One region of the Silvimonas sp. JCM 19000 genome, then DNA from elsewhere that is predicted to be linked to it. Evidence: predicted binding sites of a transcription regulator. Region 1 holds the regulator's gene; the other holds the start of a gene.
The links. The regulator sigma-54, encoded in region 1, starts transcription at its own class of promoters, with help from an activator protein. The targets are predictions, from matches to a motif close to CTGGCACGCTTCATGCTT.
Positions count from the first base shown of each region.

Region 2: flgB (flagellar basal body rod protein FlgB) is a predicted target of sigma-54. The motif match lies at 1,920-1,937, and genes of this name have one in related genera.

Region 1 covers NZ_BAAIHC010000006.1:187,111-191,489, reverse strand. Annotated here, with positions in the region: gene hprK (HPr(Ser) kinase/phosphatase) at 1-137, opposite strand, end outside; gene ptsN (PTS IIA-like nitrogen regulatory protein PtsN) at 118-591, opposite strand; gene hpf (ribosome hibernation-promoting factor, HPF/YfiA family) at 895-1,233, opposite strand; gene ACYQ1A_RS08145 (RNA polymerase factor sigma-54) at 1,290-2,693, opposite strand; gene lptB (LPS export ABC transporter ATP-binding protein) at 2,755-3,507, opposite strand; gene lptA (lipopolysaccharide transport periplasmic protein LptA) at 3,504-4,031, opposite strand; gene lptC (LPS export ABC transporter periplasmic protein LptC) at 4,036-4,379, opposite strand, start outside.
Region 2 covers NZ_BAAIHC010000002.1:4,028-8,406, reverse strand. Annotated here, with positions in the region: gene flgE (flagellar hook protein FlgE) at 1-184, opposite strand, end outside; gene ACYQ1A_RS02345 (flagellar hook assembly protein FlgD) at 285-1,025, opposite strand; gene flgC (flagellar basal body rod protein FlgC) at 1,049-1,462, opposite strand; gene flgB (flagellar basal body rod protein FlgB) at 1,476-1,889, opposite strand; gene ACYQ1A_RS02330 (NAD(P)-dependent alcohol dehydrogenase) at 2,545-3,597, opposite strand; gene ACYQ1A_RS02325 (methyl-accepting chemotaxis protein) at 3,789-4,379, opposite strand, start outside.

The DNA.
Region 1 (4,379 bases):
ACCAGAGCCAGCCGCGGCTTTTGCTCGGCGGCATCGTTGGTTAACAGATTATTGGCACCGGATTGACCCGCAACCCAGGTCAGCCGGAGTTTTTCCGCGTTATCGATGAACAGTTGTCTAACGGTAATCTGCGGCATACGGCTCCCACGTCGTAATCAATTTCCACGCGGCCTGTACGTCGGTGACTTCTGCCAGTTGTTCGCGCACGGTTTTATCAGAGAACAATTGCGCCAGCTCAGACAAAATCTGCAAATGCAGATCGGTTGCATTGGCTGGCACCAGCAATACAAAAATCAGGCTCACCGGTTTGCCGTCGGGCGCATCGAATGGAATCGGCGATTTAAGCCGGATAAACGCGCCGCTGGCTTCTTTGAGGCCTTTGATCCGGCCGTGTGGAATAGCGACGGCCTGGCCCAGCCCGGTTGAACCAAGTTTCTCACGCGCAAACAGGCTATCGAACACGACACTGCGTGCAATGGCATGGCTGTTTTCAAACAGGATACCCACCTGTTCAAAAACGCGTTTCTTGCTGCCGACATCCATGTCTAAAAACAGATTGCTGGCAGGCAGAATTCTGGAAATCAGGCTCATAGGATTTTGCCGATTCGTCGTGCCGCGGCGCCGGTGGATGACCGGCCTGGTGCGGCAAATTGCGGGGAATCGGATTAGCCGGTCCGCCGCGCGAAAGTTTCGTCCCGATTTTAGCGCAGCATTTATTTATGCGCTGCAGCAAATCAGGGTGGGTGCTGCATCAGAAAACAGCGTGTACAAAAGCAGGGCCAGAGCGCCACGTCGGCAATTGTACAGCGGTGTTTAATAATGAAAAACGGGAACCATAGATAATGGTTCCCGTCCGTTGCGTCAAGCGCACGCCGCGCTTAGTGGCTTACTGAATCACACTTCATCCGGTTCTTCAGCCGTCTGCTGCCGTTTGATGCTGTCACCGCGATGGTCCATCAGACACTCCTTGTGCTTGACGATCTGGCGGTCGAGTTTGTCGACCAGCAAATCAATGGCGGCGTACATGTCTTTGTCGACTGCCTCAACATGAATATCTTTTCCGCGTACGTGAACGGTCACGTCGGCCTTCTGCTGTAGTTTTTCTACAGAGAGAATCGCGCTCACGTCTACCACCTGGTCGAAATGCCGCGTTACCCGGTCAAGCTTGCTGGTGATGTAGTCCCGGATGGCGGGGGTCACTTCGAGGTGATGTCCGCTAATGTTGAGGTTCATGGCGATCTCCTTCTGGTTAAGCCACTGGTCCGTAGCCCGCCCAGAGACAGGCGCAGCTACAGGTTTTTGCGCAGATTGACAGGGGGTACGTTCATCCCCTCCCGGTACTTGGCAACGGTTCGTCGCGCAACCACGATCCCTTGCCCTGACAGCGCCTCCGCAATGGCGCTGTCTGATAACGGCCTGGTCTTGTCCTCGTTGTTGATCATCTGGCGGATCAGCGCTTTGATGGCTGTCGCGGAGCACTCGCCGCCCGCCTCCGTTTCCACATGACTACCAAAGAAATACTTGAATTCCAGCAACCCGCGTGGGGTCATCATGTACTTCTGCGTCGTTACCCGAGACACCGTCGATTCGTGCAGATCAAGCACTTCGGCGATATCGCGCAATACCAGTGGCCGCATGGCCACTTCACCGTGTTCAAAAAAAGCGCGTTGGCGTTCTACGATGGCCTGTGCCACGCGCAAAATGGTTTCAAACCGCTGCTGCACACTCTTTACGAGCCATTTGGCTTCTTGCAGTTCCCGAGCCAGGACACCGCCTTCACTGCGCTGCAGGATATCTGCATAAACCTGGTTCAATCGCAGCCGGGGCATGGCTGACGGATTAAGCCGGACCGTCCACTGACCTTTGTATTTCTGTACCAGGACATCAGGCACCACATACCGCGGCGTCAAGGCAGCCCACTGTGCGGCGGGCCGGGGATTGAGCGAGGTAATGACGCCTTGTGCGGCTTTAAGCGCCGCGTCGTCACATTTCAGTAATCGTTTTAACTTAGTGTAGTCGCGGGCCGCGAGTAAATCGAGATGCTGCGCCACGATCACTTGCGCCAGTTGTCTGGCCGCACTGTCGGGCAACAAGCGCAGTTGCATCAGCAGCGCCTCGGCCGTACCACGCGCGCCCACGCCGACCGGTTCCATTTGCTTGAGCCGCGCCAGCGCTACCGCCAGGTCATCCACTTCAAGCTCTAACTGAGTGACGATCTCGGCTGGAATTTGTTCCAGCAATTCTTCGAGGTCGATCGGCAGCAGGCCTTCGTCATCGAGTGCATCGATCAGGAAGGCCAGCGCAGCGTGGTCTCGCGGCGGCAGGTGCAGCACGCCTGCTTGTTCCAGCAAATGCTCGCGCAGCGTGATTTCGCGCGCCACTTGCGTGGTGGGATCAAAGTCGTCGTCATCGTCGCCGTTGCCGCGCGTGCCGCTGCCAGAGCCCCAGTTTTCGCCGTCGCCGTGGTCGTCGTTGTAATCGCGTTGATCGTCGTTGCTGGATTCAGTATTGCCCTCGGCCGGGGCGTCGCCGCTGCTGCCGTTGTCGTGCTCCAACAGCGGGTTTTCCAGCAGATAGCGGTCGATTTCCTGCTGGAAATCGAGCGTGGAAAGCTGCAGCAATTTGATCGATTGCTGCAGTTGGGGCGTCAGATTGAGCTGCTGCGACAGCCGCAGTTGCAAGGATTGCTTCATGCGACCTTGTGATAAGCAGTAATGAGTAGAAGATCGCGCTGCATGATGTCGAGTCTGGCAATTACATGCGGAAGTGTTCGCCCAGATAAACCTTGCGCACTTGTTCGTTGGTGACGATTTCTGCGGGGTGGCCCGAGGCCATCACCGCGCCTTCGGAAATGATATAGGCGCGATCGCAGATGCCAAGAGTCTCACGCACGTTGTGATCGGTGATCAATACACCAATACCCCTGTCCCGCAGGTAGGCAATGATGCGCTGGATGTCCATCACGGCAATCGGGTCGACCCCGGCAAACGGCTCGTCCAGCAAGATAAACCGCGGGTTAGCGGCCAATGCGCGGGCAATTTCGGCGCGACGGCGCTCGCCCCCGGACAGGCTCATGGCCGGGTTGTCGCGCAGGTGGCTGATGTGCAGTTCCTGCAACAATTCATCCAGCCTGGCATTGCGTTCTGTGCTGTCCTTGATATGCAGTTCCAGCACCGACAGCACGTTCTGCGCCACCGTCATCTTGCGGAAAATCGATGCCTCTTGCGGCAGATAGCCCAGGCCCAGTTGGGCGCGTTCGTGCATCGCCATATGGCCGATGTCCTGGCCGTTCAGGCGTATCTCGCCGCCGTCCATGGCGACCATGCCCACGATCATATAAAAGCTGGTGGTCTTGCCCGCCCCGTTCGGGCCAAGCAAGCCAACCACTTCGCCCGCGGCGACTTCGATGGTTACATCGCGTACCACGGTGCGTTTGCGATACCGTTTCATCAGGCCCTTGGCACTGAGCGAAAGCGGCGCGTTATCAGCCTGGATTGCGGTGGTCATTGGGCCTCACTGGCGCTGGTGGCGGCCGGGCGTGCTGCCGCAGCGGGCGCGCTGGCTTTTTTCTTGGGCGTGATCGTGATGTTGACGCGACCGCCGCTCTTGCCTGTGGTTTTGGCTTCGTACTGATCGGTGTTGAGGTTGTAAGTGATGATGTCGCCGATCACTTCATCCTGATCCTTGTGCACATTGGCTTTGTCGATCAGCGTCAGCAGGCCGGTCTGGCCGTTGTAGTCATAACGCAGTGCTTCAGCGGTAATCCAGGTGCCATCATCGCCGCGCTCGCGGAACTTGACCGGATTGCCCTGGCCTTGCGAAAACTGATTGCCGTCGGCGTCCTGGCGGATGGTCAGCTTGTCCGAACGCAGCACCATACTGCCTTGCGTCACGATCACATTGCCGATGTAAACGCCGGTATTGGTTTTCTGGTCGAAATTGCCCTGATCCGCCTGGATGTGGATTTTTTCTTCGCGGTCAGCCTTGGCCGCGTGTGCGAGGCCGCTCGCCAGCAACAGACTTGCGATCAAAAGGCTAGCGAGTGCGCTTCGGTGGATCATAAATGGTGCTCACTTTCGATTTAAGAGTAACGGTCTGCTTCTGGGTGTCCGCCGAGAAACCCACACCACTGGCGCGGGAGGTGCCCATATCGGCCACCACTTCGGCGTCGGACCAGATCAGACCCGGGGTCGGGGCAAACCAGACCTGACGTCCGGTAATGATGAGTTTGGCATGTTGTTCATCAGGCTGCCGCGTCAGCACGGCGGTATCCGGCATCCACAGTTTTTCGCCCTTGTTGATGGACTGTGCCTGCGACGTCACCAGATCCATCCGCGGCTTGCCCGGCAGCGCATAGGTAAAGTGCGGGTTGTCGAACC
Region 2 (4,379 bases), on a different contig from region 1:
CCTTGATGCGGGTACCGATACCGGCCACGTTGGACGACGACGCAAAGGTCGAGGCATAGATATCGGCGAACTCAGCGCGCGATTCCTTGAAGCCAACCGTGTTGGCGTTGGCGATGTTGTTGCCGACGACGTCCAGGTTTTTGGACGATGCATTCAGACCGCTAAGACCTTGCTGGAAACCCATGGTGTTCTCCTGAATCCAGTACGTGGGCCGCGCTGGATTTGCCCTCCCCGGGCATCAAATCAATCAGTATTTAAAGGCCGTGTTTTATGGGTTGGTGCAATCAGGACGAGGTTGAGCTGGTGCTCGAACTGCTCGACGGGATTGCCGCGATCTGTTTGATGTCGCTGAGATTAACCTTGCTGCCGTCACCCAGCGTGACCTGGATGCCGCTGGAACCGAGTACCACGCTGGTGGCTTGCTGCCAGCCATCCACGGGCAGACTGTTGCTGGTGCCGCTGGCATCCGTGCCTTTGGCCACCAGTTTGTATTCGCCCTTGGCCACCTTGTTGCCGTTGGCGTCGGTGCCGTCCCATTCGATGTCGTTCATCTGGCCGGCGGTCGGCGTGCTGGTGAAGGTATCCACCACCGAACCGCTGCTGTTGACCACTTGCACCGTCATGCTTTGCGTACCGGTCGGCACATCCACCGAAGCGGAAACCGGATTGGTGCCATCAAAGGTAAACGAGCTGGTGGTCGGTGCCAGTACCGCTTTGCCGATCAGGCTGGCCGCTTGCAGCGACTGTGCCGAAGAACTGGAGGTGAGCAGCGACTGCAGATTGGCATTCACTTGCGCCAGGCTGGTCACCGTGCTGATCTGGGCCAGTTGCGAGGTGGTCTGCGCGCTATCCATCGGGTTGGTCGGATCCTGGTTCTGCAATTGCGTCACCAGCAATTTAAGAAACTGGTTTTGCTGGTCAGTGGCGGCCTGCGCTGCGGCCGAACCACTGGCTCCCGACGAAGTGGCGCTGGTGCTGTTCAGGCTGCTGAAGTCAAACGACTTGTTGCTCACGGAACTGGTCATGATGCATGTCTCCCGGACAAGACTTAAGCCGTACCCAGTTGCAACGTGCGTTGCACCAGCGTTTTGGCGGTATTCATTACGTCGGCATTGGTCTGATAGGCCCGCGAAGCCGACAACATATTGGTCATTTCTTCCACCACATTCACATTGGGCATGGCCACGTAACCGTTGCCGTCTGCCAGCGGATTGTGCGGATCGTATTGCAGGCGTGGCGGCGCTTGATCTTCCACCACATCGCGCACTTTGACGCCCACCCCGGCGCCGTTTTCGCTGCCGATGGCCGAAGCCTGAAACACCACTTGTTTGGCGCGATACGGCTGGCCGTTGGAGCTGGTCACCGAATCGGCGTTAGCCATATTGCTGGCCACCACGTTCAGGCGCATCGACTGCGCGGTCATGGCCGAAGCGGCGATATCAAAAGTGCGAAACATGCCCATGAGTTACACCCCGTTATTGCGACGACAAAGCGGCGCGATAGCTGGAAATTGCGTTTTGCATAAACGTGATCGACGCTTCGGACCGCAGCGTGTTGTCGGCGAAGTCACGCATTTCTACGTTCATGTCGACGGTGTTGCCATCGATCGACGGTTGGGTTTCGGTGCGGTATTTCAGCGTCGGCGCAAACGGGTCGATCTTGTTGGCCGGTTGCAGATGGCGCGCATCGGTTGTAGCCAGCGGGGCAGTGCTTTTGCCGCTGCTGGCGACAGCCGACTGGTAGGCGCTCTGGAAATCAAAATCGCGCGCTTTGTAGTTGGGGGTATCGGAGTTGGCGATATTGCTGGCGAGCACGTCCTGGCGGTAGCCGCGCAGTTTCATTGCGGTGGCTTGTTTGTCCAGGTATTGATCCATCATGCCGACGGCCATCGTGTTGCTCCTTTACGTTTGTGCGTAGAGAAGCATGAAGCATGCCAGGAATTATCTTATTGATAATCTTAGGAAAATTCTTTGTTTGGGGTGGCGGCAAGCGGGGGTCGGCAAGATTTGCCGGTGGTAGGTGGCAAGAACTCGCCATTGCGGCGGGTGGTTTTTTTTGGGGGGTAGTGTTGCAGCGGCTGTTGACGACCCTTAACCGCTTAGCCTGCGGCGCATTTTAGATACCCGGGGGTGCCCGGGAGCACGTCACTTTTCTTTGCTTCGCCAAAGAAAAGTAACCAAAAGAAAGGCGACCCTCCGCGCGATAAAGCTGCGCAGAAGGGATAAGGTCAAAAGCCGAAACTAACCGTCTGCATAACCGGGTTTTGCAGCTGCCGCTCCGCGGACGCGAGGCTCAGTCGGCGCCGCTGCGCGTCGCCTACCTTCGCCCGCTCAGGAAATGGTTGGGGTTTTGCACGCGGGGTTGCCTCGTTGCTGCGCAACATCGGGTGGGCGTGGCGGCTGAGTCGTGACAGTGAACGGCTGCACCGCGTGCTGATCGCGTCGTTTTTGCAAACCATGCCGTCTCATAGGGTGGGTCTAGACCCACCACCCAAAGCCATCAAGAGGTGCGTTGCTATCTGCCCCACCCAAAGCTGCCCCAGCATCACCCCAACGACGCAATATCAATCACAAAGCGATAGCGCACATCGCTCTTCAACATGCGGTCGTATGCGGTGTTGACGTCCTGGATATTGATCATCTCGACATCACACGTAATGCCTTTGTCGGCGCAGTAGTCCAGCATCTCCTGGGTTTCAGCGATGCCGCCGATTAACGAGCCACCCACCGAGATGCGTTTGCGCACCAGTGCGCCTGCGGCGAGGGGTGGGTCGATTGGTTCGAGCAGGCCTACCAGCACCAGTTGGCCATCCAGTTTTAACGTCGCCAGATAGGGGTTCAGATCGTGCTGATGCGGCACTGTGTCGAGGATGAAGTCGAACTGGCCGGCCACGGCTTTCATCTGGTCGGCGTCGGTGGAAATGACCACATGTTCCGCCCCCAGCCGGCGCGCTTCTTGTTCCTTGCCGGGCGAGCGCGAGAACAGCGTTACGTCCGCGCCCATGGCGTGGGCAAACTTGAGCGCCATATGCCCTAGCCCGCCTAGACCCACTACCGCAACTTTCTGACCGGGGCCCACCTTCCAGTGCTTGAGCGGCGAATAGGTGGTGATGCCGGCGCAGAGCAAAGGCGCGGCGGACTTGGGGTCGAGCGCGGCGGGGATGTGCAGCACGAATTTGTCACGCGCGACGATGCTTTGCGAATAACCGCCATAGGTGGGCGATTTGTCCTGGCGATCCAGCGAGTTGTAGGTCAGCGTGCTGCCTTCCAGACAGTATTGCTCCAGCCCCTGCTGGCATGGCGCGCAGTGTTGGCACGAATCAACCATGCAGCCCACCCCCACCAGATCACCCGCTTTGAATCCGCTCACCTCGCTGCCCACGGCTTTAACACGGCCGATGATCTCGTGGCCGGGCACCACGGGATAACGCGCATTGCCCCATTCGTTGCGGGCCACATGCAGATCGGTGTGGCAGACGCCGCAATACAGGATCTCGATATCGACGTCGTTGGCGCGTAGGTCACGGCGGTTAAAGCTGAACGGTGCAACGGGGGACGTGGCGGATTGCGCGGCGTAACCGCGAATATTCAAAGCCATGGCAGCAAACTCCTGAACCGGGGATGGCGAACATGATCGGGGCAAACCGCCAGCCGGGCGTCCGCCAAAGGACGGAGCGCCGGGCCGGTGGCCAGCCCTGTTTATAGATCAAGGCCTCGGTAGAGCCCTGCGGCGGCGCGCGAGTTCAGGTGGGCGCGCTGCTTGTGTCTGATTTCTAAATACCGGCGCGCTCAGTCCAGCAATTGCTGGAAATCCACCGCCATCATCACGCCGCCCCAATGCCGCCCGTTAACCCGGATCGGCATCGACACCAGGCCAAAGATATCGCCCACGTCGCGCACATAGGCCTGCATCATCACCGGTGCGGTGTCTTGCGCGCTTTGCTTCAGCATCGCGTTATCGCCGTAAAAGCGCTTGTCGCGACCGAAGGCGCGATTGCGTTCCACATCTGCGCCATGCGCCTGGCAATACTTGCTGACATGGGTGGGTGCGTAAACATGATCGGCCGCGCACATCACGGTCAGATCGGCGCCGGGCACGTTGGCGGTGTACTGGTCCAGCAGCGGGCGGAAGGTCTGGGCAAATGCGCCGTCGTAACTGGTGTGATATTGCGGCGGGTTGCTGCCGGCAATGGGCGTGTATTGCGTATCGAACAGATTGACGCCGCTGGCCGCCATGGCACTCAGGCGTTGCTCGAAATCAGTTTGCGCCGCTTGCAACTGGTTCAGCACGCGGTCGTAACGATAATCGCCGAGGCGGAAGGTGCTGATCGCCTTCATCGCATGTTCGGTGGCGGTATCCAGCTCGCCCATGGTGGCGGT